Regions from separate parts of the Methylobacterium oryzae genome, predicted to be linked through region 4. Evidence: predicted binding sites of a transcription regulator. Region 4 holds the regulator's gene; each other region holds the start of a gene.
The links. Region 4 encodes LexA, which represses DNA repair genes until DNA is damaged. Its sites were predicted from a motif close to TGTTCNNNNTGTGTTCNG; they were not measured.

Region 1 (7,338 bases), 1.1 Mb from region 4:
GACCCGGCCAAGGTGATCGCGCCGCCCCGATAAGGCGCGACCGAAACCGGTCACCCGTCTTTGCGAGCGCAGCGAAGCGATCCAGGGCAGCGCGACTTCGGCGAACGTGGCGCTGCTGGGTTGCTTCGCTGCGCTCGCGATGACGGCGCGGCGCCATCGACCGACGCGGCGCGGCCGCGCCGGCGCTCCGGCGTCAGATGTCGAGGTCGGCGCCCTCGGCGAAGGCCGCGCGCTCGCTGATGAAGGCGAAGCGCGCCTCGGGCTTGTTGCCCATCAGGCGCTCGACCGTGTCGCCGGTCGATTCCCGGGCCTCGTCCAGGACCGCGACGCGCAGCAATGTGCGCTTCCTCGGATCCATGGTGGTCTCCTTGAGCTGGGCCGGCATCATCTCGCCGAGGCCCTTGAACCGCCCGATCTCGACCTTGCCGCCCTTGAACACGGTCTTGACGATCCGCTCCCGATCCGCGTCGTCCCGGGCATAGGCCACCTTCGAGCCCTGCTGCAGCCGATAGAGCGGCGGGATCGCGAGGTAGAGGTGGCCGCGGTCGATCAGCCTCGGCATCTGGCGGTAGAAGAAGGTGATCAGCAGCGAGGCGATGTGGGCGCCGTCGACGTCGGCGTCCGTCATGATGATCACCTTCTCGTAGCGCAGGTCCGCCTCGCGGAAGGCCGAACCGGTGCCGCAGCCGAGCGCCAGGGTGAGATCCGAGATCAGCTGGTTGGCGCCGAGCTTGTCGCGCGAGGCCGAGGCGACGTTCAGGATCTTGCCGCGCAGCGGCAGGATCGCCTGGGTCGCCCGGTCCCGGGCCTGCTTGGCCGAGCCGCCGGCCGAGTCGCCCTCGACGATGAAGATCTCCGAGCCCGCGGTGCCGGCCGCCGAGCAGTCGGCGAGCTTGCCGGGCAGGCGCAGCTTGCGGGTCGCGCTCTTGCGGGCGACCTCCTTCTCCTGGCGGCGGCGCAGGCGCTCCTCGGCCCGGTCGATCACCCAGTCGAGGAGCTTGTTGGCCTGGGCCGGGGAGGCGGCGAGCCAGTGGTCGAAGGCGTCGCGCACCGAAGTCTCGACGATGCGCTGGGCCTCCACGGTGGCGAGCTTGTCCTTGGTCTGGCCCTGGAACTCCGGCTCGCGGATGAACACCGAGAGCATCGACGCGCAGGTCGCCATGACGTCGTCGGTGGTCACCGCCGTCATGCGCTTGGCTTGGTTCACCCGCTCGGCGTGCTCGCGCAGGCCGCGCAGCAGGGCGACGCGCAGGCCGGCCTCGTGGGTGCCGCCCTCGGGCGTCGGGATCGTGTTGCAGTAGGAGTGCGAGATCCCGTCCTCGGCGACCATCCAGGCCACCGCCCATTCGAGCGACCCGTGCGAGCCCGGCTTGGTGATCTTGCCGGAGAACATGGCGTCGGTGACGAGTTCCTTCCCGTCGATGTCGCGGGCGAGGTAGTCGCGCAGCCCGTCGGGGAAGCGGTGCACCGCCTCGGCCGGCACGTCCTCCAGCCCCTCGAGGAGGGCAGGGGCGCAGCGCCAGCGGATCTCGACGCCGCCGAACAGGTAGGCCTTGGAGCGCGCCATCTTGAACAGGCGGCGCGGGTCGAACTTCAGCGAGCCGAAGATCTGGGCGTCCGGGTGGAAGCGCACGCGGGTGCCGCGGCGGTTCTGCACCCGGCCGACCAGTTCCAAGGCCCCTTGGGCATGACCGCGCGAGAAGGTCTGGCGGTAGAGGGTCTGGTTGCGCGCCACCTCGACCTCGAGCAGGTCGGAGAGCGCGTTCACCACCGAGATGCCGACGCCGTGCAGGCCGCCCGAGGTCTCGTAGACCTTCGAGTCGAACTTCCCGCCGGCGTGCAGCGTGGTCATGATGACCTCGAGCGCCGACTTGCCGGGGAATTTCGGGTGCGGGTCGACCGGGATGCCGCGGCCGTTGTCGGTCACCACGAGGGCGCCGGATTCCTCCAGCTCCACCTCGATGAAGCTGGCATGGCCGGCGACCGCCTCGTCCATCGAGTTGTCGATCACCTCGGCGAACAGGTGGTGCAGCGCCCGCTCGTCGGTGCCGCCGATATACATGCCGGGCCGGCGCCGGACGGGCTCCAGCCCCTCCAGCACCTCGATGTCGGAGGCGGTGTAGCCGCCCTCCGGCTCGGCGGCCGCGAGCGTCGCCACGGAGGCCGCCGAATCCAGCCGCCGCCGCGGCTCGGGCGGGCGGGCCGCCGCGCCCTTGCCGCCCGGCCCGAACAGGTCCCGCGCCGGATCGCTCACGCGCGGCCTCCTGGCACGCGGCGCGTCGGCCGGCTCGGCTTCGCGCAGACGGGTCTTGAGACGGGTCTCGGGTCGTGGAGCATGCGCCTTCATCCCCGCATGATAGCGGAACAAACCATAAACATCAAAGCCGTTCGCCCTGCGGCGAGGCGGTCGCATCATCGCATGCTGCGCCGCCGCGAGCGAGGGCCGCGTCCGTGTCGGCACACGGTTCCGCGCGCCGGGCCGTCATCACGACGTTGCACAACAATGGGTTAAGGCTTTCTCGTGACCCGCATGCCCGGCTTCCACAGGCGACGCCCGGAACAGAACGGGACGATCGACGTTGGTGGCGGAGATAAATCTTGACCGTGGTCAGGGAGCCGCAGTCCATGAGCGACGCCGCGATCGAGGCCCGCCGCCTCACGTTGATCCGCTTCGAGCACGCGGCCGGCGCCGCCTTCGGCTGCGACGATGACGCGGCCGCGGTGCCGCCGGCCCGGGCGCTGATGAACTCCACCACCCTCGCGCTCGCGACCTTCGCGACGGCCGTGGCGGCGACGATCACCTACCTGGTCTGAACCCGATCGCTGACCGCTACCCGCGGTGAGGGGCGGCAACGCTGCCTCTGCCACGTCCTTGCGAGCGGAGCGAATCAACCCAGTCGGCGCCACGTTCGAACGCCTCGCGCTGCACTGGATTGCTTCGCTCTGCTCGCAAGGACGGGCGGGCTTGCCGGCCCGCCTCAGCCTCGTCCACGAACGCTTCAGCCCGCGCTCGACGTCTTCGCTGCCGCCTTCTTGGCCGCAGGCTTCTTCGCGGCGGTCTTCTTCGCCGCCGGCTTGTCGCCGCTCGCGGCCCGCGCCGACCCTTTCCGGACCGCCCCGCGCTTTGCCGGCTTGCCGCCGCCCGCGGCGCGCTTGGCGTTCACCAGGGCGATCGCCTCGTCGAGGGTCAGCGCCTCGGCGCTCATCGTCTTCGGCAGCGTGGCGTTGACCTCGCCGTCCGTGACGTAGGGCCCGTACTTGCCGGCCTTGACCACGAGATCGCGGCCGCTGGCCTCGTCCTTGCCGAGCGGCCGGCCGGGATCGGCGGCCGGGCGGCCGCGTCCGCCGCCCTGCTCCTTGGCGACGATCAGGTCGATGGCGCGGTTAGCCCCGATCTCCAGCACGTCGTCGTCCTTGCCGAGATTGGCGTAGGTCTTCCCGTGCTGCACGTAGGGTCCGAACCGGCCGAGATTGGCCAGGATCGGCTCGCCGGTCTCGGGGTGGCGGGCCACCTCGCGGGGCAGCGCTAGCAGGGCCAGCGCCTTGTTGAGATCCACGTCCGAGGGGCTGAGCCCCTTGGGCAGCGACGAGCGCTTCGGCTTCTCGGCGCCCTTCTCGGCGGAGGCCTCGCCGAGCTGGAGGAACGGCCCGAACCGGCCGTCGCGCAGCGTCACCGGCAGGCCGGTCGCGGGATCGTCGCCCAGCACGCGCACGCCCGGCTGGCCGCCCTCGGCCGAGGAGCCGTCACCGTCGCCGTCGACGCCCGAGGCCGAGAGCTGCCGGGTGTACTTGCACTCCGGGTAGTTCGAGCAGCCGATGAAGGCGCCGAACTTGCCGAGCTTCAGCGACAGCTGGCCTGAGCCGCAGGTCGGGCAGGTGCGCGGGTTCGAGCCGTCGCCCTTGTCGGGGAAGATGTGCGGCCCGAGGAGGCCGTTCAGCGCCTCCAGCACGTCGGCGACGCGCAGCTCCTTGGTCTCACCGATCGCCGCGGAGAAGTCGCGCCAGAAGTCGCGCAGCACCGCCCGCCAGTCGATCTCGGCGTTGGAGACCCGGTCGAGCTGCTCCTCGAGGCCGGCGGTGAAGTCGTACTCGACGTAGCGCCGGAAGAAGCTCTCGAGGAAGCCCGTGACGAGCCGCCCCTTGTCCTCCGGCTGCAGCCGCTTCTTCTCGATCTTGACGTATTCGCGATCCCGCAAGGTCTGGAGAACCGCGGCATAGGTCGACGGGCGGCCGATGCCGAGCTCCTCCATGCGCTTCACGAGGCTCGCCTCGGAGTAGCGCGGCGGCGGCTCGGTGAAGTGCTGGGTCGAGCTGATCCGCTCGCGGGCGAGCGGGTCGCCGGCCTTCATGGGCGGCAGGCGGCGGCTCTCCTCGTCCTCCTCGTCGTCCTTGCCCTCCTGGTAGAGGGTCAGGAAGCCGTCGAACTTCACCACCTGGCCGGTGGCGCGCAGGTCGATGGTCCGCGGTCCGACCTTGGCGGTGACGTCGACGGTGGTCCGCTCCAGCTCGGCCGATTCCATCTGGCTGGCCATGGTGCGGGTCCAGATCAGCTCGTAGAGCCGGGCCTGCTCGGGCTCGAGGTGGCGCGCCACCGTCTTGGGCAGGCGGCCCATGTCGGTGGGGCGCACCGCCTCGTGGGCCTCCTGGGCGTTCTTGGCCTTGACGCTGTACTTGCGCGGAACGTCCGGCACGTAGCGGTCGCCGAACTCCTTGCCGATCACCCGGCGGGCGTCCTGGATCGCCTCCGGCGCCATGTCGACGCCGTCGGTCCGCATGTAGGTGATGATGCCGACCGTCTCGCCGCCGATATCGACGCCCTCGTAGAGCCGCTGGGCGACCCGCATGGTCTGGGCCGGCGCCATCCCGAGCTTGCGGGAGGCCTCCTGCTGGAGGGTCGAGGTGGTGAAGGGCGGCTGCGGGTGGCGCTTGGCGGGCTTCGCCTCGACGCTCGCCACCTGGAAGGTCGCGAGTTCGAGGTCGCGCTTGAAGGCCGCCGCCTCCTCGCCGGTGCCGACGTCGAGGCGCTGGATGCGCTTGCCGTCGGCGCCGACGAGGCGGGCCTCGAAGGTCGCGCCGTCGGCGGTCGTCAGGGTCGCGATGAGCGTCCAGTACTCGCGCGGCTTGAACCGCTCGATCTCCATCTCGCGCTCGACGACGAGGCGGAGCGCCACGGACTGCACGCGCCCGGCCGAGCGGGCGCCCGGGAGCTTGCGCCACAGGACCGGCGAGAGGTTGAAGCCGACGAGATAATCGAGCGCCCGGCGCGCCAGGTAGGCGTCGACCAGCGCCTGGTCGATCTCCCGCGGCTTGCGCATCGCCTGCTCGACCGACGCCTTGGTGATGGCGTTGAAGGTCACGCGCTCGACCGGGATGCCCTTGAGCGCCTTGCGGGCGGTGAGCGCCTCCAGCACGTGCCAGGAGATCGCCTCGCCCTCGCGATCCGGGTCGGTGGCGAGGATCAGCTTGTCGGCGCCCTTGACCGCCTTGGCGATCTCCGAGACCCGGCTCGCCCCGCGGTCGGCCAGCTCCCAGACCATGTGGAAGTCCTGCTCGGGATCCACCGAGCCGTCCTTGGGCGGCAGGTCGCGGATATGCCCGAAGGAGGCGATGACTTCATAGTCGCGGCCGAGATACTTATTGATCGTCTTGGCTTTGGCCGGCGACTCGACGACGACGACTTTCATTCAGACCTCTGCCCCTGACGGAGCCTGGGCGCGACGGACGAATTCTGTTCGAGATTCGCGTGGGACGTATGCCCGCCGTCGGGCCGGGGCCGCGCGCCGGGCACAAGTGGGTCACGGGCGGCGGGTTGTCAAATCGCGAGGTTGTTCGGGGGAGCCACTGCGCGGCACTTTTCGGGCCGGGTCCTGATCAGGTTCCGCGTCGCTCCACCTGTCCGGGGAAGAGGCCATGCAGGATGAAACGCGGCCCGGGCTCCAGCACGGAACTTGCCGCGTCAGCAGCTCAAAATCCCGTCAGTCGCCTCAGATCCCCGCGTACCACTCGTAGCCGCGGTCTTCCCAGTAGCCGCCGCTGCCCTGGCCGATCCCGGCGAGCGACTCCACCATCTCGACCCGCATCACGTACTTGGCCTGCTTGTAGCCGAGCTGGCGCTCGACCCGCAGCCGCAGGGGCGCGCCGTTCGAGACCGGCAGCGGCTTGCCGTTGAGGTCGTAGGCCAGGATCGTCTGCGGGTTGAAGGCGTCGTAGAGGTCGATGCTCTCGTAGTAGCGGATCGGGATCCCCGCCGGCTCGGGCTCCGGGGCCGGGCTGCCCTGGCCCCAATCGTCCTTGGGCGCGTCGGTGGCGGTGGCCGGGCCGCCCCAATCGTCGGCGGCGGCGAGCTGCACGTAAGCGTCGCGCACCGCGCCCGGATGGCTCGGGCGCCAGAGGGACGCGCCCTGGTTGCGCCCTCTGCCACCGCCCTTGGGACCGGCCTCGAACTCCAGCGTGTCGGCGCAGTGGAACACCGCGTAGCGCGCCTGCGGCTTCAGCCCGGCCTTCTTGAGCACCTCGGCGAGCGGCACGCCGCCCCATTGCCCGATGCAGCTCCAGCCCTCCACGCAATCGTGCCGGGTGATCTGGGTGCGCGACGGCAGGGCGCGCAGGTCCGCGAGGCTCAGCGACAGCGGGGTCTGGACCAGCCCGTCGACGGAGAGCTTGAAGTCCGAGAAGTTCCGCGCCGCCAGCGCCCGGTAGGCGCGGTCCGGCGGGTCGATCGTGCCGTTCGGCTTGAACCAGGGCGAGATCATCGAGGCCGGGAATTCCCGGGCCAGGGTCGTCGGCGACATCAGCAGGCGCTGGACGTATTCGTTGGCGTCCTCGCCGACCTTGAGGGTGCGCTGCCCCGTCTCGGTCCCGGCGAACTTGTCGCAGCCGGCCAGCAGCGCGGTGCCCATCAGGCCGGCGCCCGCGGTGAGGAGCTTGCGGCGGTGGAGGATCATCGCGCGGTCTCCCGGTCGCGGCCGAGGCTGAACCAGCCGGTGATCATGCCGCGCATGTTGTTGACGAGCCCGGAGACGACCACGAGCAGCACGTGGACCACCACGAACAGCACGATCAGCCCGGCGGCGATGAAGTGGACGCTGCGCGCCGATTGCCGGCCGCCGAACAGCTCGGTGAGCCACGGCCAGGCCGCGTCCATCCCGGGCGACATGGCGAGCCCTGCGAGCACCATCGCGGGCAGCAGGCCGAGCACGAGGACGAGGTAGGTCAGCTTCTGGATGACGTTGTAGCGCTTGGCCTCGGTGCCCTCGGGGAAGCGCAGGAGCAGGTGCTCCTTCACGGAGCCGCCGAAGTCGCGGATCTGGTCGCCGTCGGGGATCAGGCGGCGGCGGA
Region 2 (7,338 bases), 1.8 Mb from region 4:
GAGCGGTCCTTCTGCCACATCTCAGTGTAGCCGGACTCCTCAAGGATGGTCTGCGCGACCTCGCTGTGCGGCTGCGTCTCCGCGAGCCGCGCCCATCGCGAGAAACTCTCGGTCAGCGCCCGCAGGGTCGAGCGGACCCGGGGCTTCAGCTCGTCGGTCTCGCACAGGCGCGCGGCGGCGATGCGCAGAGGCAGCCGGTTGGCGCGGCCGTAGGTGTGGAGCTGCTGCAGGGTGGCGTCGCCCAGGCCGCGCTTGGGCGTGTTCACGATCCGCTCGAAGGCGAGGTCGTCGCTGACGTTCACGGTGGCGCGCAGGTAGGCCAGCGCGTCGCGGATCTCGGCGCGCTCGTAGAAACGCGGGCCGCCGATGACCCGGTAGGGCAGCCCGAGCTGGACGAACCGGTCCTCGATCTCGCGCATCTGCGCCGAGATCCGCACCAGCACGGCGATCTCCGACAGGGGATGCTGCTTCGACTGGAGGGACTCGATCGACTCGGCGAGCATCCGCGCCTCCTCCTCGGAATCCCACGCGCCCGTCACGGTGACGCGCTCGCCCGGCTCGTCGTCGGTGCGCAGAGTCTTGCCGAGGCGGCTCTCGTTCCTGGCGATCAGCCCGGAGGCGGCGGCCAGGATGTGGCCCGTGGAGCGGTAGTTGCGCTCCAGGCGCACCACCACCGCGCCCGGGAAGTCGTGCTCGAAGCGCAGGATGTTGTCGACCTCGGCCCCGCGCCAGCCGTAGATCGACTGGTCGTCGTCGCCGACGCAGGCGATGTTCTTCCGGGACTGCGCCAGGAGGCGCAGCCACAGGTACTGGGCGACGTTGGTGTCCTGGTACTCGTCGACCAGGATGTAGCGGAACCGGTCCTGGTAATTGGCCAGGACGTCGGGGTTCTCCCGCCAGAGCTTGAGGCAGAGCAGCAGGAGATCGCCGAAATCGACGGCGTTCAGCGTCGCCAGCCGGGCCTGGTAGGCGGTGTAGAGGGCGCCGCCCTTGCCGAACGCGAAGGCCGAGGCCTCGCCCGGGGGCACCTGCTCGGGGCCGAGGCCGCGGTTCTTCCAGCCGTCGATGGCGTGGGACAGGGCCCGGGCCGGCCAGCGCTTCTCGTCGACGTTCTGGTCGGCGATGACCTGCTTCATCAGCCGGAGCTGGTCGTCGGTGCCGAGGATGGTGAAGTCGGATTTCAGCCCGACCAGCTCGGCGTGGCGGCGCAGGATCTTGGTGCCGATGGCGTGGAAGGTGCCGAGCCACGGCATGCCCTCTCCGGCCGGCCCGATCAGCGCGCCGATCCGGTGCTTCATCTCCCGGGCGGCCTTGTTGGTGAAGGTCACCGCCAGGATGTCGAAGGGGCGCGCCCGGTTGGTGGCGATCAGGTGGGCGATGCGGGTGGTCAGCACCCGGGTCTTGCCGGTGCCGGCGCCGGCCAGCACCAGGACCGGGCCCTCCGTGGTCTCGACGGCGCGGCGCTGCTCGGGGTTGAGCCCCTCGAGGTAGCCGGCCGCGTCGCGCCGGAGGGCGCCCATGGCGCGGGCGGCGATGGACGTGGCGGGCGCGCCGTCCCCGGTGGGTTGCGGATGCGGGCGGTTCTGCATCCCGCTTCCCTGGACCAAATCGCGAACGGCGTCGAGGCCGTTCGCGCCGCGGCGGGGGCGCGGAGCCATGAAGCGCGGCTGTCCGCGCCGGGGTGATCCGCGTCCTTCGGGCTGGTCGCGTTCCGCGGCCGATCGCGCGATCCATAGGCCGCGGGCCCGGGATGCCCGAGGAACCTCGCGCGTGCCCCGACCGCCGCTCGGGACCGTGGCATCGCCGCTGGCGCCCCCGGCGGCTTATCGTGCTATGGCCGTGGCGACTGACTCGCGGGGGCACGCGGGGCACGGCGGCCCGGTGAGGTCGCGGCCTCGCGCAGAGATGGTGCGGAACGGGACCATTGCGTGATCTTCTGACCGCGCTGGCGTGCGCCGTCATCCTGGTTCTCGTGGCGGCGCTCGCGGTCCCGCCCTTCGTCGACTGGCAGGCCCATCGCGGGCTCGTCGAGCGGGCGCTCGCCCGGTCCCTGGGCGTTCCGGTCCGGACCGACGGCCGGATCGAGGTCCGCCTGCTGCCGTCGCCGCGGCTGCGCGTCGACCGCCTCCACCTCGGCGCCGATCCGGACCGCCCCAGCCTCGATGCCCGGTTCGTCAAGGCCGAGATCGCCCTGGCGCCGCTCCTCAAGGGCGAGTTCCGCTTCACCGAGACCCGGATCGGCCGGGCCGAGATCAAGCTCCCGGTCGCCGGCCCGGACACGCTGAAGCTGCCGCCCGATTTCGGCGGGGCCCTGCGCGACCGCGACCTCGCCATCGAGAACCTGCACATCCAGCAGTTCCTCGTCACCACGCAGGTCCCCGCCACCGGGCGGACCGACCAGCTCTACGTCCAGGACCTGCGCCTGCAGGCGCCGGCCCTGGTCGGGCCCTGGCGGATCGAGGGGACGAGCGGCGGCGTCCCGTTCCGGGCGGTCAGCGGCACGCCGGGACCGGACGGGCGCCTCGCCGCCAAGATCTCCGGCGGCGGCGACGCGACGCCGCGCTTCGAGGCGGACGCGCGGTTCGGCCTCGTCCCCGCCGAATCCGGCGGCGCCCAGGTCGAGGCCGAGGGCTCCGCCCGCCTCGTCGTCGGGCCGCCGACCCAGGCGGCCGGCGCCTACCTGCCGTTCTCGCTGGCCGGCACCTTCAAGGCCCGGGGCACGCAGGTGCGCTTCGAGGCCGTCGACCTCGCCATCGACCCCGGCGGCCGGGCCCTGCGGCTCGGCGGCACCGGACGGCTCGACCTGCGCCAGTGGCGCGCCGGCCTGACCCTGGACGCCCGCCGCCTCGACCTCGACGCCTTCCTGGCCTCGGCGGAGGGGCAGAACCTGATCGCCCGCGGCCTGCCGCGCTCGACGGGCAGCCTGCCGGCGATGCTCGACCTCGACCTCACGGTGGGCAGCGCCGTGCTGGGCGGCGAGGAATGGTCGAACCTCGCCCTCACCGGCACCCTGGAGCGGGCCGGCGGCCTGCTGCTGCGCCGCTTCGCGGTGACCGGCCCGGCCGAGTCCACCGTCACGGCGAGCGGGCAGGTCGAGACGGCGCCGCTGCGCTTCTCCGGCCCGGTGGCGCTCGCCGCCCCCGACTCGGAGGCGCTCGGCCGCTACCTGCGCCGCCTCGGCGCCGAGGGGCCGCTCGTCGCGCTCCTCGACGGGCGGAAGATCGAGGCCGCCGCCGACCTGTCGGCCGCCGGGACCGGCCTATCCCTGCGCAACATGCGCCTCGGCCTCGGGCCGGCGCGGATCACCGGGAACGCCCGCTACACCGCCGCCGAGGGCGCCGAGCGCGGGCGGTTCGAGGCCCAGATCCGCGCCACCGGCCTCGACATCGCCGGCCTGCCGCCCCTCGGGACGACCCTCGGCACCCTGCGCGACACCGACCTCGCCCTGACGCTCGAGGCGAAGGACGTCCGGTTCGGCACCGCGGGCTCCGGTACCGGCACGATCGCGGCGCGGATCCAGTCGGACGGCGCCGGCCTGGCGGTCGACAGCCTCGACGTCACCGACCTCGCCGGCGCCAGCGCCCGGCTGTCCGGTCAGATCGGCGCGGACGGGACCGGCCGCGTCTCCGGGCGCCTCAAGGCGCCGGCGGCGGCGCCGCTGCTTGGCCTGCTCGAGCGGGTCTGGGTGGGCGAGATCCGCCTGCTGCCCGCCTTCCTGCGGGACGCGCCCCTCGACCTCGCCGTCACCCTCGACCGGGAGGGCGGCGCGGCCGCGGCCCTGCGGACCCAGGCCCGGGGCAGCGCCGGCGGCGGCACCCTCGACCTGACGCTCGCGAGCCGTGGCACGCGGATCGAGGGCGGCACCGCCACCCTCACGGCGCCGCGGGCCGGACCGTGGTTCGGCCGCGCCGACCTCGCCGGCCTGCAGCAACCTGCCGAGCTTCGGCTGACCGCCGAGCGGCCGGACGGCCAGTCCCTTGCCCTGACGGCGAGCGGCACGGTCGCGGGCCTGCGCCTCGCCACGGGCCGCCCGATCCTGGTCGGTCCCGACTTCGTCCCCACCGGCGGCACGCTCCGCGGCGAGACGGCCGATCTGGCGCCGTTCCTGACGCTGGCCGGCGCCGCGACCCTGGCACCGGGCGCGTGGCCGGCCGACCTCACCGTCACGCTGTCGCGGCAGCAGGGCGAGGCCGCCGCCGCGCTCGCCGGCACGGTCGCGGGCGCGGGGGTGAACGGGACGCTGCTGCGGTCGGCAGGCGGTGCCCTGCACGGCCGCCTCGCCCTCGACCGGCTGTCGATCCCGCAGCTCGCGGCCGCCCTGGTGATCCCGCCGGGGGCGAACGGCGCGTTCGGCCCGCCGACCGCCCACCCGGCCCTGTCGCTCGACGCCCGCGTGGCCAGCCTGGATCTCGGCCGCGGCCTCGTCGCCACCGACGCGACCGCTGCCCTCGGCCTCGCCGACGCGGGCCTGACCCTGCGCGACCTGACCGGCAAGCTCGCCGGCGGCCGCCTCGCGGGCTCGGTGACGATCGCCCGGCTCGGGGCCGGCGCCTCGGTCTCGGGCTCGGGCAGCCTCGACGGCGCGGCGCTCCCCACCCTGGCCGGCGGCCCGTTCGGCGGCCGCCTGAGTGCCGACCTGCGCTTCGCCGCCACGGCCGAGACCCTGCCGGGCCTCGCCGACAGCCTCTCGGGCAGCGGCGCGCTCACCCTGACGGACCTGAGCCTGCCCGCGGCCGATCCCGCGGCGCTCGGCCGCGCTCTCGCCCGCGCGGCCGAGATGGACGACCCGCTCCGCGAGGGCCGGCTCCAGGCGCTCGTCACCGAGGAACTCGCCCGGGGCGGCGCGCAGGCGCGCGGATCCGCCCGGGCCGCCGCCACGATCGTGGGGGGCGTGCTGCGGGCCGGGCCGTTCGACCTCGATCTCGGGCCGGCCCGCTGGGTCGGCACCGTCGGCTACGACCTGCGCGCCGGGCGCCTCGACGCCCGCGGCACGCTCGCGGGCGGCCCGGTGCCCCGCGGCTGGAATGCCGGGCCGCCCGCGGTCCAGTTCGGCCTGACCGGGCCGCTCGGCGCGCCCGAGCGGGTGCTCGACGTCGGCACCCTGTCGAACGGCCTCGCGGCCTTCGTGCTGCAGCGCGAGCTGGAGACGATCGAGCTGACCGAGGCCGACCAGGTGGAGCGGCAGCGCCGCCGCGCCCGGATCGAGATGGATCGGGCCCGCGCGGCGGCCCTCAAGGCCGCGGCCGAGAAGGCCGCTGCGGACAGGACTGCCGCCGACAAGGCCGCCGAGGAGGCGGCGAGGCGGCCGCGCAACCCGGAGGAGGGTGCTGCCCAGCCACCGGCGCCGGCCGAGGCCCGGCCGTGAGGCCGGCCGCGTCCTGAGGGCGGGGGTGGGGCTGGCCAGCGTGACGGCCTCAGGCGCAGCACCCCTTGGAGCGCCGCGCCCGCACGGGCGGCGGCTCTACGCCTTCCCCACCGCCATGAGCGCGAAGGCGTAGATCAGCGCCACCTCCTCCAGCCGGTCGAACCGGCCGGCGGCGCCGCCGTGGCCGGCCTCCATGTTGATCCGCAGGAGCACCGGCCCGCCGCCCGTCATGGTGGCGCGCAGCCGCGCGACCCACTTGGCCGGCTCCCAGTAGGTCACCCGCGGGTCGGTCAGCCCGCCGAGCGCCAGGATCGCCGGGTAGTCCTTGGCGGCGACGTTGTCGTAGGGCGAGTAGGACAGGATCGTCCGGAAGGCGGCCTCGCTCTCGCCCGGGTTGCCCCATTCGGGCCATTCCGGCGGCGTCAGCGGCAGCTCCGCGTCGAGCATGGTGTTGAGCACGTCGACGAAGGGCACGTCGGCGACGATGCCGGCGAACAGCTCGGGCGCGAGGTTGGCCACAGCCCCCATCAGCATCCCGCCCGCCGACCCGCCATGGGCGACGATGCGTTTCTCGGCGGTGTAGCGCGCCGCGATCAGGGCGCGGGCGCAGGCGATGAAGTCCGTGAAGGTGTTGGGCTTCTTCTCGCGCTTGCCGTCGAGGTACCAGCGCCAGCCCTTCTCGGTGCCGCCGCGGATATGCGCGATGGCGTAGACGAAGCCGCGGTCGACGAGGCTCAGCAGGTTCGTGCGGAACGCCGCCGGCATCAGCGTGCCGTAGGAGCCGTAGCCGTAGAGCAGCAGCGGCGCGCTGCCGTCGAGGGCGAGGTCCCGCCGGTGCAGCAGCGAGATCGGCACCTGCTCGCCGTCGGGCGCGGTGGCGAAGAGCCGCCGGGTCACGTAGGCGGCCGGGTCGTGCCCGCTCGGCACCGCCTGCCGCTTGCGCAGGAGCCGGGTGCGGGCCGCGCAGTCGTAGTCCCAGGTCTCCGACGGGGTCGTCATCGACGAGTAGACGAAGCGGATCGTGGCCGTGTCGAAGGCGAGCCCGGCCCGCAGGCCGAGGGAGTAGGCCTCCTCGGCGAAGGCGACGCTGTGCTCGGTGCCGTCAGCGAGGTCTCTCACGACGATCCGCGGCTTGGCGTTCTCGATCTCCAGCCGGACCAGGTGGCCGGCCAGCAGGTGCAGGTGGCGGATCATCACCCCGGGCCGGTGCGGCACGAGGTCGGTCCAGTTGGCGCGGCCCGGATCGTCGAGCGGCGCGGTGACGATCTTGAAGTCCTCGGCGCCGTCCGCGTTGGTGCGGATGAACAGGCGGTCGCCGCGGTGCTCGACGCCGTAGATCAGCAGCGGCGTGCGCGGCTCGACGAGGCGCAGGGGGGCGTCTTCCGCGTGCCGGTCGAGCAGCCGGACCTCGGAGGTCTCGTGGTCGCTCACCGTCACGTCGAGGAAGGCGCCGGACTGCGTCTTGCCGATGTGGACGAAGTAGCCGGCATCGGCCTCCGTGTAGACGGTCTCGTCCTCGCTCTGCCCCGTGCCGACGCGGTGGCGCATCACCTTGGCGGGGCGGTGGTTGGCGTCCACCGCCACGTACCAGAAGCTCGCGCCGTCCGCGGCCCAGACCGCCTCGCCGGAGGTCGCCTCGACCCGGTCGTCGAGATCGAGGCCGGTGGCGACGTCGCGCACCCGGATCGTGTAGAGTTCCGAGCCCTTGGTGTCGGCGCTCCAGGCGAGCCGGGCGTGGTCGTCGGAATGCACCGCGGCGGCGATCTCGAAGAACGGCAGGCCCTCACCCTCGCGGTCGCCGTCGATGAGGATCGTCTCGTCCGGGTCCAAGCCCGACTCGGGCACGTCGGGTGATGTGGCCGGCCGCCGGCAGATCAGCGGGTGCTGCCCGCCCTCGCGGTGGCGGGTGTAGTAGGCGAAGGGCCCGTCCGGCTCGGGGACGCCGCTCTCGTCCTCCTGGATCCGCCCGCGCA
Region 3 (7,338 bases), 350 kb from region 4:
GCACATGCCCTACACCCCCGGCAAGGAGGGCGCCGGCACCGTCACGGCGGTGGGCGAGGGCGTGACCCAGTTCAAGGCCGGCGACCGGGTCGCCTACGGCTCAGTGGCAGACGGCTGCTACGCCGAGGAGCCGGTGATCCCGGCCTCGGCGGCCGTGCCGATCCCCGACGGGGTCGACGAGAAGACCGCCGCCGCCATGATGCTCAAGGGCCTGACCGTCGAGTACCTGCTGCACCGGACCTACGCGGTGAAGCCCGGCGACACGATCCTGTGGCAGGCCGCCGCCGGCGGCGTCGGCCTGATCGCGTGCCAGTGGGCCAAGCACCTCGGCGCCACCGTGATCGGCACCGCCGGCAGCCCCGAGAAGGCGGAGCTCGCCAAGCAGAACGGCTGCGACCACGTCATCCTCTACCGCGAGGAGGACGTGGCCAAGCGCGTGCGCGAGATCACCGGCGGCAAGGGCGTGCCGGTGGTCTACGACGGCGTCGGGCAGGCGACCCTGATGGGCTCCCTGGACAGCCTCGCGCCGCTCGGCCTGCTGGCGAGCTTCGGCTCGGCCTCCGGGGCGATCACCGGGCTCGACCTCGGCCTGCTGGCCCCGCGCGGCTCGCTCTACGTGACGCGCCCGACGCTCGCGACCTTCTCGTCGAACCGCGCCACCCTGGAGGAGGCGGCCGCCCGCCTGTTCAAGGTGGTCCGCGACGGCGCGGTGAAGATCGCCGTCAACGCCACCTACCCGCTGGCCGAGGCGCAGCAGGTCCACCGCGACCTCGCGGGCCGGGAGACCACCGGCTCGATCGTGATGCTGCCGTAGGGAGCGGCCGTGACGCCCGGCAACGCCGACCTGCTCCTCGTCGTCGACGTGCAGGTCGACTTCCTGCCGGGCGGGGCGCTCCCCGTCCCGGGGGGCGACGCGGTGATCGGCCCGATCAACGCGCTCCAGCACCGCTTCCGGCACGTGGTGCTGATGCAGGACTGGCATCCGGCCGATCACGTCTCCTTCGCCGAGACCCATCCGGGGCGGGCCCCGTTCGAGACCGTGACGCTGCCCTACGGACCGCAGGTGCTGTGGCCGCGCCACTGCGTCCAGGGCAGTCGCGGGGCCGCCTTCGCGCCGGACCTCGCCACCGACCGGGCGAGCCTGGTGGTGCGCAAGGGGCTGGATCCGCGGGTCGACAGCTACTCGGCCTTCCTGGAAGCCGACCGGGCCACGCGCACCGGCCTCGCCGGGGCGCTCCGGGAGCGCGGCATCACCCGCGTCGCCGTGTGCGGCCTCGCCACCGATTTCTGCGTCGCCTGGAGCGCGCTCGACGCGCGCGACGCGGGGTTCGACGTCCTCGTGGTGGCGGACGCGGTGCGCGGGATCGACGTGGACGGGTCGCTCGCGCGGGCCTGGGCGCGGATGGAGGCGGCGGGCGTCCGCCGGATCGCCGCGGCGGAGATCGCTTGAGGGCGTGCAGGGACCGGGAGGCGAACCGCCGCACGCCGCGCGGGAGACCGGCCCCGCGCCGACGCGTTGGCCCGACATCAGCATCCGACAGGAGCCTGCATGTCATCCAAGCACCCGAAGACCGACACGCCCACGGACGCCGACCTCAAGGGCAATCCCGGGATCGGCACCTCGAAGGGGATGAGCGGCGCCGACCCCGCGGATCTGCAGGCGGATTCGACCTTCGAGGGCGACGTCGACAACGAGACGAAGCTCGATGGCGGCATCGACCCCGACCACCGGCCGCGCAAGAACGCGTGACCGAGAACGCGTGACCGGATGCCCGGGCCGGTGCGGCCCGGGTCGATCTCAGCGACTGCGCGCCGGCGCCTTCGGCCGGTGCGGTGCGGGGGCCGCGGGCCTGGCGCTCGGGCCGCCTGCCGGAACGTAGACCTGGGCCGGGCTCGCGGTGTAGCCCCGGAGCTGGGCCGCGTTGGCGGCCCCGAAAGCGGATGTGCCGTCCGCGCGGGCGGCGCCCGCCGCGAGGGCCGATAGAAGCGCGGCGGCCAGGGCCAGGCGGGCGTGCTTCGGCATCGACAGGGTCCTCGTGTTCGCGCGGGCTCGAGAAACCCTGATCCGTACCGGATCGCTCCGCCCTGCGATCGACCCGGCCTTCCCGACGTGCGGAACCGCACAGGCGCCGTGTCGTGCATGACGGCGGCGGCTCCATCGCTTTCCGGTTGATCGCTTCCCCACCGTCGTCGTTGCGAGTGGAGCGAAGCGATCCAGGGTAGCGCCACGCTGACCGATGTCCTGCTGCCCGGGGCCACTTCGCTGCGCCCGTGATGACGGAGCGGGGGCCTGCCCCGGAGGCCGTGTCAGAGCGCCAGCCCGAGCTGGAGCGGCGCCTCGGGCGCGTCCTGCGCGAAGCCCGACAGCGACACCCCGATCAGCCGCGCGCTGCGGCGCAGGGGGAACAGGCCGGCGAGCAGGTCGAGGCCGATCCGCTCCAGGGCGGCCCGGTCGGCCACCGGCACGGCGAGGGACTTCGCCCGGGTGACCTGCGCGAAATCCGAGAACTTGAGCTTCAGGGTCACGGTCCGGGCGCGCATGCCCTTGGCGTCGGCGCCCGCCCAGACCTTGTCGAACAGCGGCGCCAGCCGGGCGGCCAGGACCTCGAAAGCGGCGGTGTCGTCCGAGAAGGTGGTCTCGGCCCCGATCGACTTGCGCACCCGGTGGGCGCGGACCGGCCGCGCGTCGATCCCGCGGGCGACCGCGTGGTAGTAGGCGCCCGCGGAGCCGAAGGTCTCGCGCAGGCGCTCCGGCGTCCAGGCGCGCAGATCCGCCCCGGTCTCGATCCCGAGCCGCTTCATCTTCGCCTCGGTGACCGGGCCGACGCCGTGGAACCGGCCGATCGGCAGCGCCGCCACGAAGTCCGGCCCCATGGCGGGGGTGATGACGAACAGGGCGTCGGGCTTGCGGTGGTCGGACGCCACCTTGGCGAGGAACTTGTTGTACGAGACCCCGGCCGAGGCGATGAGTCCGGTCCGTTCCAGGATCTCGGCCCGGATCGCCTTCGCCACGGCCGTCGCCGTCGGGAGGCCCAGGAGGTTCTCGGTGACGTCGAGATAGGCCTCGTCGAGGGCCACCGGCTCGATGATGGCCGTGTGCCGGGCGAAGACCGCCCGGATCTCCTCGGAGACCGCCCGGTAGACCTCGAAGCGCGGCTTCACGAACAGCAGGTCCGGGCACAGCCGCCGCGCGGTGGCCGACGGCATGGCGGAGCGGACACCGAATTTTCGGGCCTCGTAGCTCGCAGCGGCCACCACCCCGCGCTCCCGGGAGCCGCCGACCGCCAGCGGCCGGCCGCGCAGCGACGGGTCGTCGCGCTGCTCCACGGAGGCGTAGAACGCGTCCATGTCGATGTGGATGATCTTTCGGAGCGCGACCTCCGGATCCATCGCCGCCTCGGGTCCCGACCAAGTTCCTGATCTGTTCCGAAAGACCGCGCGGGGCGGGCGGGGTCAAGCCGCGCCGGACGCGGCGTCAACAGGAGTCCGCCCGGCGCCCGTCGCGAGCGCAGCGAAGCGAAGCGACGAGAGGGCAGCGCGACGTCCCCGAGCGCAGCGCATCCCTGGATTGCTTCGCTGCGCTCGCAAAGACGGGGTCTGCCGTCAGGCGACGCTGCCGTAGAGGTCGTAGGCCTCGGCCCGGTCGATCTTCACCGTGACGATGTCGCCGACCCGCACCGGGCGCCGGAACGCGGCGTGGACATTGCCGTCGATCTCCGGCGCGTCGGCCTTGGACCGGCCCCGTGCGACCCCGCCCTCGACGGAATCGACGATGATGGGCAGCCGCTTGCCGACCTTGGCCCGCTGCAGCCGGAGCGCGATGCCGTTCTGGGTCTCCATGAACCGGCGCTTGCGCTCGGCCTTCACCGCCGGGGGCACGAGGTCGCCCAGCGCGTTGGCGGTGGCGCCCGCCACCGGCTCGTACTCGAAGCAGCCGACCCGATCGAGCTTGGCCTCCTGCAGCCAGGCCAGCAGCTCCTCGAACTCGGCCTCGGTCTCGCCCGGGAAGCCGACGATGAAGGTCGAGCGGATCGCCAGCTCCGGGCAGATCTGCCGCCAGCTGCGGATCCGGTCGAGCTGGCGCTCCTGGTTGCCGGGGCGGCGCATGCGCTTGAGCACCGAGGGGCTCGCGTGCTGGAGCGGCATGTCGAGGTAGGGGAGCACCTTGCCCTCGGCCATCAGCGGGATGACCTCGTCCACGTGCGGGTAGGGGTAGACGTAGTGCAACCGCACCCAAGCGCCGAGCTCGCCGAGTTCCCGGGTCAGGTCGTAGAACTTCGCCCGGACCTGCCGGTCGCGCCACGGGCTCTCACTGTAGCGGATGTCGACGCCGTAGGCGCTGGTGTCCTGGCTGACGACCAGCAGCTCCTTCACGCCGGCCTTCACCAGCTTCTCGGCCTCGCGCAGCACGTCGGCGGCGGGGCGGCTGACGAGGTTCCCGCGCAAGCTCGGGATGATGCAGAAGCTGCAGCGGTTGCTGCACCCCTCCGAGATCTTCAGGTAGGCGTAGTGGCGCGGGGTGAGCTTGATCCCCTGCGGCGGCACGAGGTCGAGGAACGGGTCGTGGGCCGGCGGCACCGCCTCGTGGACGGCCGCCACCACCGACTCGTAGGCCTGGGGCCCGGTCACCGCCAGGAGGTCGGGGTACTTCTCGCGGATCTCCTCCGGCTGCGCGCCCATGCAGCCGGTGACGATGACGCGGCCGTTCTCCGCCATGGCCTCGCCGATGGCCGAGAGCGACTCCGCCTTGGCGGAATCGAGGAAGCCGCAGGTGTTGACGATCACCACGTCGGCGCCGTCGTGCCGCCGGGCCAGCTCGTAGCCCTCGGCGCGCAGATGGGTGAGGATCCGCTCGGAATCGACCAGCGCCTTCGGGCAGCCCAGCGAGACGAACGAGATTTTCGGGGCGGCGCCGGGAGCGGGGCCGCGGGGAGCGGGCGTGGCGGTCATGGCATTCGGGTCGGACAGTCCGGCGGGGCGATCGGCCGCCCGGCGCGCGGGACCAGGAATTCGGGGTCGCGCTCCTATACAGGCTCCCGCGCCTCCGCGCGAGGCCGGCCGCCGCAGGGGTGCCCGGCCCTGCGCGCGAGCCTGAGCCCGGGCGCGGATCCTATCGCTACGGCAGAGCTTTGCGGCCGGCTCCTCAGACCCCACATCAGGATTGGGCGGCGCGGCCCTGCGCCCCGGACACGGCCCGCCCGCGCGCGGCGGCGGGGCCTGCGTGGAACTGCCGCTTCCCCCGCGGCATCGCCTGTGCGACGGCAGCGGATGACGCACAGCCCGAGGATAACGGCCCCGAACCCGGTCATGTGGACCCGAGAGATCCCCTTCATCGATCCCGTCGCGGCGGCGGCCCGGCTGCGCGCCCTGCCCGGGCTCGCCTTCCTCGACAGCGCCATGCGGCACGACCCGCTGGGGCGGCACTCGATCGTGGCCGCCGACCCGTTCGCGCGGTTCCGCTACCGCGACGGGCGCGCGACCCTCGACGGGAGGCCGGTGGCGGGCGGCCCGATGGCCGCGCTCCGGGCCTGCCTCGAACCCTACCGGCTCGAGGCAGGCCCGGAGCCGTTCCCCGGCGGGGCGATCGGGTACCTCGCCTACGACCTCGGCGCGGCGCTGGAGCGGGTGGCGCCGCCCGCCCGGCGGGCGGGGCTCACCCACGACATCGCGCTGAACCTCTACGACACCGCGCTGGTCGTCGACCACGCCGCCGGCACGGGCCGGCTCGTCGCCACGGGTTTCCCCGAGACCGCGCCGGACGCGCGGCGGGCCCGCGCGGAGGCGCGGCTCGCCCGCTTCGCCGACCTGCTCGGCGGCGCGGAGCCGCCGGTCCCGGCCCCCGCCCGGACGGCCCAGCCGCTCGCGTGGCGCTCGAACTTCGACCGACAAAGCTATGAAGAAGCAGTCGAAAAGGTCCGCACCTACATCCGGGCCGGCGACATCTACCAGGCCAACATCGCCCAGCGCTTCGTCGCCGACCTGCCGGCCGGCTTCGACCCGTTCGCCCTCTACCGGCGGCTGCGCGAGACCAACCCGGCGACCTTCGGGGCCTACCTGGAACAGGAGGGCCTGACCGTCGCCTCGTCCTCGCCGGAGCGGTTCATCCGCCTCGACGGACGGCACGTGGAGACGCGCCCGATCAAGGGCACCGCCCGCCGCCTCGACGACCCGGCGGCCGACCGGGCGGCGGCCGAGGCGCTCCAGGCCAGCGTCAAGGAGCGGGCCGAGAACGTCATGATCGTCGACCTACTGCGCAACGACCTGTCGCGGGTCTGCCGGCCGGGCACCGTCGCCGTGCCGACCCTGTGCGGCCTGGAGACCTACGCCAACGTCCACCATCTGGTGTCGGTGGTGACCGGCGACCTCCGCGACGGGCTCGACGCCCTCGACCTCCTGGAAGGGACCTTCCCGGGCGGCTCGATCACGGGCGCGCCGAAGATCCGCGCCATGGACATCATCACCGAGATCGAGGGCGACGCGCGGGAACTCTACTGCGGCGCCATCGGCCGGATCGGCTTCGACGGGGCGCTCGACACGTCGATCGCGATCCGCACCGTGTTCATGGACGACCGGCAGGCGGTCCTGCAGGCCGGGGGCGGGGTGACGCTGCTGTCGGAGCCCGGCCCGGAATACGACGAGACCCTGGCCAAGGCCGCCCGCGTGTTCGAGGCCTTCGCATGATCCTCGTCCTCGACAATTACGACTCGTTCGTCTTCAACGTCGTCCGTTACCTGGAGGAGCTCGGCGAGACGGTCCGGGTCGTGCGCAACGACGCGCTGGACGTCCCCGGCATCCGGGCGCTGGAGCCGGAGGCCCTGGTGGTCTCGCCCGGGCCCTGCACCCCCGCGGAGGCCGGGATCTCCCTGCCGGCGATCCGCGACCTGTCGGGCGCGGTGCCGATCCTCGGCGTCTGCCTCGGCCATCAGGCGATCGGCGCGGCCTTCGGCGGCACGGTCGCGCGGGCACAGCGCCCCCTCCACGGGCAGATGACGCCGATCGCCCATACCGGCGAGCGCCTGTTTTCCGGAATCCCGGCGCCGATGCCGGTCGGGCGCTACCACTCGCTGGTCGTGAATCCCGGCCCCGACATGGAAAGATACCTCTCGGTCGACGCGGTCTCGCAGGAGGGGGAGGTGATGGCGCTGTCGCACCGGACCCACCCGACCTACGGCATCCAGTTCCACCCGGAATCGGTCCTGACCGAGGGCGGCCACGCCCTGTTCGCCAATTTCCTGGATCTCGCCCGCGCGTGGCGGGAGAGGCCGGAGGGGCGCCGCGATGCTGTGGCGTGACGGGGCGCTTCTGCCCGGAACCACGGCTCCGCTCGACCACACCGAC
Region 4 (7,338 bases):
CGTGGGCGGCATGACCCGCCGGGGCTACCCGCAGGACTTCGCCGAGCGCTGCTTCGCGCAGATCCGGGGCTTCTCGACCTACGGCTTCCCGGAGAGCCACGCGGCGAGCTTCGCGCTCCTCGTCTACGCCTCGGCCTGGATGAAGTGCCGGCACCCCGACGTCTTCCTGGCCGCGATCCTCAACGCCCAGCCCATGGGCTTCTACCAGCCGGCCCAGCTGGTGCGCGACGCCCGGGCCCACGGGGTCGAGGTGCGGGGCGTCTGCGTCAACGCCAGCGACTGGGACTGCACCCTGGAGCCGGCCGGGGATCCGGCGCTGCACGCCGTGCGGATCGGTCTGCGCGTCGTGCGCGGCCTGCCCGAGGCCGCGATGCGCCGGCTCGTGCGGCTGCGCGCCAACGGCTACGCCAGCATCGAGGGCCTGCAGGCGTCCCTCGCCCTGCCCCGCAACGCCCTGGAGCGGCTGGCGGAGGCGGACGCGTTCCGCTCGCTCGGCCTCGACCGGCGCGCCGCCCTGTGGATGGTCCGCACCCTGGAAGGGACGTCATCCCGCAAGGCCGCCAAGGCCGATGCGAGCGAGCGCCGCGCCCATCTTCTCGACGCACCCCTGCCGCTCTTCGCGTGGCACGCCGATGACGGCCTGTTCCGGCACGAGCCGGCGGTGGACCTTCAGCCCCTGGCCCCGTCCGAGGCCGTGGCCGAGGATTACGCCGCCACCGGCCTGTCGCTCCAGGGGCACCCGGTCGCGTTCTTCCGGGGGCGGCTCGCCCGGATCGGCGCGATTCCGGCCCGGGCCCATCTCGATCCGGCGCTGCCCCAGGGGGCGCGGGTCACGGTGGCAGGGCTCGTGCTGATCCGCCAGCGGCCCGGCACCGCCAAGGGCGTGGTCTTCCTGACGCTGGAGGACGAGACCGGTATCGCCAACGTGATCGTCTGGAAGACCGTGTTCGAGGCGAACCGCCGGATCGCCATGCAGGCGCGGTTCCTCGCCGTGCGCGGCCGGATCCAGCGGGCGGACGGGGTGGTCCACCTCGTGGCGGAGGGGTTTCGCGACCTCACCGCTGCCCTGCGCGATCTGCGCGAGGCCGGCATGAAGCTGCCGCCCGAGAACACGGATTTCGGCGTGCCCCCGGACCGGCGCGTGTTCCCCAGCCGGGATTTCCACTGAGGCCGGCACTTCGACCAGCCCCTCGACCAGCCCCTCGACAGGCCCCTCGACAGGCCCCGCGCCGCGCGTAGAGTGCGGCGATGTCGAGCTTCGCCGTCCCGCGCCTCCTCCTCGCCGCCTGCGCGGCCCTGCCCCTCCTGGCGGAGGCCGCCCGGGCCGACAGCTGCGACGACCTCACCCGCCAGATCGCCGACGCGATCGGCGGCCGGGTCGGCAAGCGCGCCGGCCCCAGCATCGACATCCGCGTGGCCGGCCCGATCAAGTTCGACGTGACCTGCCGGGCCGAGCCGATCGTGCAGGCGACCTCCGCCGAGCCGAGCCCCTCGGCGACCTTCTTCCGCGACCTGTCGGTGGCCTCCGAGATCCTCATCGGCCAACCGGCCGCGACCGTCGAGCCGATCATCGCCACCGCCTACCGGACCGCGCTGGCGGAGCGGCGCAAGTCGTTCATCCAGCAGAACGGCTGGTCGGCGTCCTGCTACACCGACCCGGGCAGCAGCACGATGCGCACCCTGTGCTCGGTGGGGCGTATCCCGCCGGGCTGAGGCGGACCTGAGCCGGCAGGATGCGTGGCCTGGGCCCGCTCAGTACTCGATCACGCCGTCGAGCGCGTAGTGCTTCACGGTCTTCCGGTTGGCGATCAGCTCGTCGACCGTGGGCTCGCCCTTGAGGGCGCGGGCGATGGCGAGTTTCGTGGCCTCGTAGTTGGTCCGGTAGAGGTCCTTCTGGTCGAGGTTGTCGTCCTCGGCGCAGCGCTGATCGAGCCAGATCATGATGATCATGCACAGCTCGTCGAGCCCGTCCTTCGGCAGGATGCCCTCGATGATGCAGTCCACGATCGCGTCGCCGGTGGCGGCCTGGACCACGCCGCCGAGGAGCTCGGCATACTCGGCCGTGTGGATCGTGACCTTGGTGGTCATCATCGTGGCCGGGCGCACGAGCTGGTTGAGGTCGCGCACCACGAACATCCGCGTGTGGCCCTGGACCTGCCCCATCATCGACGCGAAGGCCTGACCGACCGGGCCGCGCACCGAGCCGATCAGCACCTCCGGCATGGCGTCGGTGTACTGGCCCTCGGCCGCCAGCACCGTGGCCTCGCCCGTGCGGAACCAGATCTCTTGCATGTTCGAACTCCACCTGATCGGAGCCCGCGGGAGACATCATCGGCGGCCTCGCGTCAATCGCCCCGAAGCCGGCTCCCATCCCGGCCGCCCCTGCCCTCGCCCGCGCTGCGGCGCGGGCGCGGACCCGTGCCGCCCCGCGTCGCCGCGATGCGGCCGCCGGCATCCGCGACGGCGCGCATCTCCACCCCTGCGCGGCCTGTGGCCTTGAGGAACGCGGACAGGCGAGGCAGGGAAGATCGGAGCGCGGCTCCGGGAGCGGTCCCGGGCCTGGCCGTTCCGGTGGGCGCGCGGCGCCGTGCCGGGCATGCGGGAGGAACACGATGGCGGAGAGCACGGACCGGGGCTCCGGCTGGAGCCTTCAGGCGAGCGCCGTGCCCGACGGGGTGCGCCTGGAACTCGCCCTCGCCGACCTCGGCGGTGCGCCGGTCACCGCCGCGATCGTGCTCGACCGGACGGAGGCCCGGGCCTTCGCCCGCGCCCTGCTGGCCGCCGCCGGCGACGCCGCGGAGCGGACCTTCCCGAAGCCGGGCGCCTGAGGACGCGCCGCCGGCCGGTCAGCGCACGCCGAGGCCCGGATTGCGGCCCGGCAGGCGGGGGACCACGGTGCCGCGCTTCTCGATCGGCGCGTCGCAGGCGTAGGCGAACTCGGTCTTCAGCGGATCGAACACGGTCTCGCCGGTGATCCGGCAATCCTCGCGCACGGTCTCGTCGAGATAGGCCCGGGCGGCGGTGCGGAAGCGCTTCACCCGGGTGGCGCCCGGCTCCGGATCGATCCGGACCTCGCTCAGGTTGCAGCCGGTATACTCGCGCAGGGCGTTGGACACGATCAGCATCCGGCGCAGCTGCCGGTTGTCGTAGACCTCGTAGGGCTCCTTGCAGCCGATCGTGACGACCTGGGGAGTGAGCGCCACGTAGTTCCGCGAGATGTAGGAGAATCCGGTGGTGCAGCCGGCGAGGCCGAGGGCGGCGAGGCCGAGGGGCAGCAGAGCTGCGGGTCGTCGCATCCTCGTCATTCCAAGAGGGTCCCAGCCCGCACCCCGGATCCGCCGCCTTCCCGGCGGGGCGCCGCGATGCATTGAAACGGCTCCGCTTGCGCCGTCAATGCGTTTCTCGACCTTCTCCCGCGGGCGCGCCCGCGGCGCGCCGAGCCGAGCGGTGCCGCTCTTGCGGAACACTTGCGGAACGTTTAACCTGTTCGTGATTTGTTTCGGAGACCGTCACGTGGCGGTCCGCCAAGCCGCGAGTCCCCCGTCGATGCTCACGCGCAAGCAGCTGGACCTCCTGCGATTCATCCAGAGCCGGATGCAGGAATGCGGTGTCCCGCCGTCGTTCGACGAGATGAAGGATGCCCTCGATCTCAAGTCGAAATCCGGCATCCACCGGCTGATCACGGCGCTCGAGGAGCGCGGCTTCCTCCGGCGCCTTCCGAATCGGGCGCGCGCCATCGAGGTGATCCGGATCCCCGAGAGCCTGACCCAGGCCGCTCCGGCGACTCAGGCCCCCGCCGAGCCGCGCCGCTTCACGCCGAGCGTGGTCGAGGGCGGTAAGTCCAAGCAGCCGCCGGCCCCGGCGAGCACGCGGATGATCGACGAGTCCGGCCGCGCCATCTCGATCCCGGTCATGGGCCGGATCGCGGCCGGTACCCCCGTCTCGGCGATCCAGAACCAGAGCCACGCCATCACCCTGTCGCCGGACTTCGTGGCCGGCGGCGAGCACTACGCCCTCGAGGTGCGCGGCGACTCGATGGTCGAGGCGGGCATCCTGGACGGCGACCTCGTGGTCATCCGCAAGCAGGAGACGGCCAATACCGGCGACATCATCGTGGCGCTGATCGACGACGAGGAGGCGACGCTCAAGCGCCTGCGCCGCCGCGGCTCGTCGATCGCCCTCGAGGCCGCCAACCCGGCCTACGAGACCCGCGTGCTCGGGCCCGACCGGGTCCGGATCCAGGGCCGCCTTGTGAGCCTCGTCCGCCGCTACTGAAGCGGCTCGGCCGGCGCGTCGCCGGGGGCGAGGTCTCCGCCCGGCGCGGCGTCGGCCTCCGGCGTCGCGGCGACCCCGTCCTCCGCGGGGCGGTCGCCCGGCTCCGCGGTGACCGGCCGCGGCGGTCCCGGCCCGCGCCCGGCGGCCGGCCGCCAGGGCACGGCGCGGCCGTCGTCCCGGGCGTAGCGCGCGGCGAAGCCATCGCCGTCGGTCCGGAGGGCCACGGCCCCGCGGGCGGCGAGGACGCGCCGGTCGATCACCAGCGGCCCCGTGCAGGTCGGCGGCGCCGCGAGGCCCGTGATCAGCACCGCGGCGCGGGCGCAATCCTCCGGGAAGGCCCGCCGGTCCCGGACCAGGGCGACCGCCCGCCCGTCCGGCAGCCGGGCGGTGCAGCCGAGCCGGTCGCAGCGCCCGCTGCCGGACCGGACGATCAGCCCCGCGGACCGCCGCCCGTCGCCGTCCGCCTTCAGCCACTGCTCGAGGACGAAGCCCGAAGGGCTGCCGAGGGCCGCGAGCCGCCCGTCCGGGCCCCTCACCGCGGCCCCCGCGCCCTGCCGGTCGACGTAGAGGTCGTAGTGGTTGGGCCGGGCCGCGAGGACGAGCCCGAGCAGGACCGGCGGCACGGCGAGCCAGCGCAGGCGCGAGGCCGGCAGCGTCCCCAGCAGCAGGCCGGCGGTCAGCAGGGCGAGCGCCCCGGCGCCGAAGGCCGGCAGCACCAGGACCGCCCGCTCGAACCCGGCGATCCAGTCCGAGATCGCCAGCATCCCGGCCACCGCCTGCCCCATCAGCCACCAGACCGGCCGGTCGAGGGCGAAGGGATAGGCGAGGCAGCCGATTACCGCGGCCGGCATCACCACCAGGGAGACGAGCGGCAGGGTCAGGGCGTTGCCGACGAGGCCGAAGGGCTGGACCGTCTGGAAGTGGTAGGTGGCGAAGGGGGCCGTCGCGACCTGCGCCACCAGGGTCGTGGCCAGGGTCCCGGTGATCGCCGACAGGCCGGTCCCGACGAGCCGCCCGATCCGCCCGGCCCCCGGGCGCACGAGCAGCCGCCCGTCGATCAGCCGCGCGCAGGCGATCAGCCCGGCCACGGCGCCGAAGGACATCTGGAAGCTCGGGCCGAGCAGGCCCTCCGGCTCCCGGGCGAGCGCGATCAGCGCCGCGAGGGCGAGGTTGCGCATCGACAGGGCCGGCCGGTCCACCAGGATCGCGCCGAGCATGATCAGGGTCATGATCAGCGAGCGCTCGGCCGCGATGTCCCAGCCCGAGAAGGCGCAGTAGGCGGTGACGCCGACCATGGCGAAGCCGGCCGCGATCTTCTTGATCGGCCAGAGCAGCGCGCAGAGCGGCACCGCGGCGAGGAGCGCCCGCACCAGCCAGAACACCACGCCGGCGGCCAGCACCATGTGGAGGCCCGAGATCGACACCACGTGGTAGATGCCGGCGGCGCGGAGCGCGTCGTTGGTGGCCGGCCCGATGAGGCCGCGCTTGCCCGTCACCAGGGCCGCCGCCACCGCACCCGCCTGGCCGCCGGCGGCCTCCGCGATCCGGCGCGTGAGCCCGTTGCGCGCCGCGTCGAGCGCAGCGGCGAGCCGCAGGCCCAGCGGCGGCGGCCCGGACGGTTCCCGGACGGTGACGGTGCCGATCAGCGAGCCCACCGCGCCGATCCCCTGGAAATAGGCGTCCCGGGCGAAGTCGTAGCCGCCGGGCCGGGCCGCCTCCGGGGGCGGAAGCAGCCGGGCCGTGGCGGCGACGCCGTCCCCGGGACGCGGGATCGGCGTCTTCCGGAACGAGACCCGGACCCGGGCGGGCCGCGCCTCCGGCGCGAGGCCGGCGAAGCTCTCCACCCGGATCACCAGCCGGGCGCCCACCTCGCGCTCGTCCAGGGCCTCGACCGTTCCGACGAGCGGGCCGATCGTGGTGCGGGTGAGGATCGGTGCGGCGACCTGCGAGACCCGCCAGGTCGCCGCCGCGAAGCCGAGGAACGCGGCCGCCACCGCGAGCGCCGCCGCCAGGGCCGCCGGCCGCGCGCCGAGGACGGGGACCGGCGCCAGCGCGAGGCCGGCCGCGATCAGGGGGGCGGCGAGGCTCGGCGCGCCGTCGGCCGCCGCGAAGTAGACCAGGATCCCGCCGCCGAAGGCCACCGCCAGCCAGGGGAACAGCCGGCGCTGCTCGGCCTCGCGGGCGAGGCCGGCGACGACCCAGTCGCGGAGCGCCGGGAGGGCGGCCGGGAGGGCGGCCAAGAGGGCGGCGGGAAGGGCTCGGGCGCGCGGGCCGATCAGCGCGACCGCGCCGTCCGCCCGCCTCGCGCCGATCCGCCGCATCGCCGCCGCCCCGCTCCGCGCGACCTGTCGTCGGGGCCGTGCGATTCTGCGGGCGATTCTTAACGCATCCGCCGGCCCGTGCTACAGCGGGTTCTTCGTGCTACGGGCGCCCTGTCGAGCCCCTCGCCGCTCCGCCGCCCCTTCGCCGTCCGTCGCGCCCCGTCCGCGACCAGCCCCGGAACATACCGGACCGATGTCCTCAGCCGTCGTCACGCGCTTCGCCCCCTCGCCCACGGGTTACCTGCATATCGGCGGGGCCCGCACGGCCTTGTTCAACTGGCTCTACGCCCACCACACCGGCGGCACGATGCTGCTGCGCATCGAGGACACCGACCGCGAGCGCTCCACCAAGGGGGCGATCGACGCGATCCTCGACGGCCTCTCCTGGCTCGGCCTCGACTGGGACGGCGACGTGGTCTTCCAGTTCGCCCGCGCCGAGCGCCACCGCGCGGTCGCCGAGGAGCTGCTGGCCGCGGGCCGCGCCTATCACTGCTACGCCACCGCCGAGGAGCTCACGCAGATGCGCGAGACCGCCCGCGCGGAGGGGCGCGCTCCGCGCTACGACGGCCGCTGGCGCGACCGCGACCCGTCCGAGGCCCCCGCCGGGGTCAAGCCGGTGATCCGCCTGCGCGCGCCGACCGAGGGCGAGACCGTGGTCGAGGACGCCGTCCAGGGCCGCGTGACCTGGGCCAACAAGGACCTCGACGACCTCGTCCTGCTGCGCTCGGACGGGACGCCGACC

Region 1: a site for LexA is predicted at 2,361-2,378, ahead of parE (DNA topoisomerase IV subunit B). Genes of this name have one in related genera too.
Region 2: a site for LexA is predicted at 1,600-1,617, ahead of LXM90_RS04565 (ATP-dependent helicase). Genes of this name have one in related genera too.
Region 3: a site for LexA is predicted at 3,412-3,429, ahead of dinB (DNA polymerase IV). Genes of this name have one in related genera too.

What each region holds. Positions count from the first base shown of each region.
Region 1 is NZ_CP090349.1:3,890,664-3,898,001, reverse strand. It holds gene LXM90_RS18590 (PRC-barrel domain-containing protein) at 1-33, shown strand, start outside; gene parE (DNA topoisomerase IV subunit B) at 194-2,254, opposite strand; gene LXM90_RS18580 (hypothetical protein) at 2,626-2,814, shown strand; gene topA (type I DNA topoisomerase) at 3,000-5,684, opposite strand; gene LXM90_RS18570 (molybdopterin-dependent oxidoreductase) at 5,985-6,944, opposite strand; gene LXM90_RS18565 (cytochrome b/b6 domain-containing protein) at 6,941-7,338, opposite strand, start outside.
Region 2 is NZ_CP090349.1:958,666-966,003, forward strand. It holds gene LXM90_RS04565 (ATP-dependent helicase) at 1-1,589, opposite strand, end outside; gene LXM90_RS04570 (AsmA-like C-terminal region-containing protein) at 1,925-5,365, shown strand; gene LXM90_RS04575 (S9 family peptidase) at 5,462-7,338, opposite strand, start outside.
Region 3 is NZ_CP090349.1:3,139,322-3,146,659, forward strand. It holds gene LXM90_RS15055 (quinone oxidoreductase family protein) at 1-814, shown strand, start outside; gene pncA (bifunctional nicotinamidase/pyrazinamidase) at 824-1,450, shown strand; gene LXM90_RS15065 (hypothetical protein) at 1,550-1,750, shown strand; gene LXM90_RS15070 (hypothetical protein) at 1,799-2,023, opposite strand; gene dinB (DNA polymerase IV) at 2,308-3,390, opposite strand; gene rimO (30S ribosomal protein S12 methylthiotransferase RimO) at 3,604-4,950, opposite strand; gene pabB (aminodeoxychorismate synthase component I) at 5,308-6,681, shown strand; gene LXM90_RS15090 (anthranilate synthase component II) at 6,678-7,292, shown strand; gene LXM90_RS15095 (aminotransferase class IV) at 7,279-7,338, shown strand, end outside.
Region 4 is NZ_CP090349.1:2,792,775-2,800,112, reverse strand. It holds gene LXM90_RS13455 (error-prone DNA polymerase) at 1-1,168, shown strand, start outside; gene LXM90_RS13450 (hypothetical protein) at 1,249-1,713, shown strand; gene fae (formaldehyde-activating enzyme) at 1,753-2,292, opposite strand; gene LXM90_RS13440 (hypothetical protein) at 2,613-2,828, shown strand; gene LXM90_RS13435 (hypothetical protein) at 2,847-3,296, opposite strand; gene lexA (transcriptional repressor LexA) at 3,547-4,275, shown strand; gene LXM90_RS13425 (ComEC/Rec2 family competence protein) at 4,269-6,596, opposite strand; gene gltX (glutamate--tRNA ligase) at 6,790-7,338, shown strand, end outside.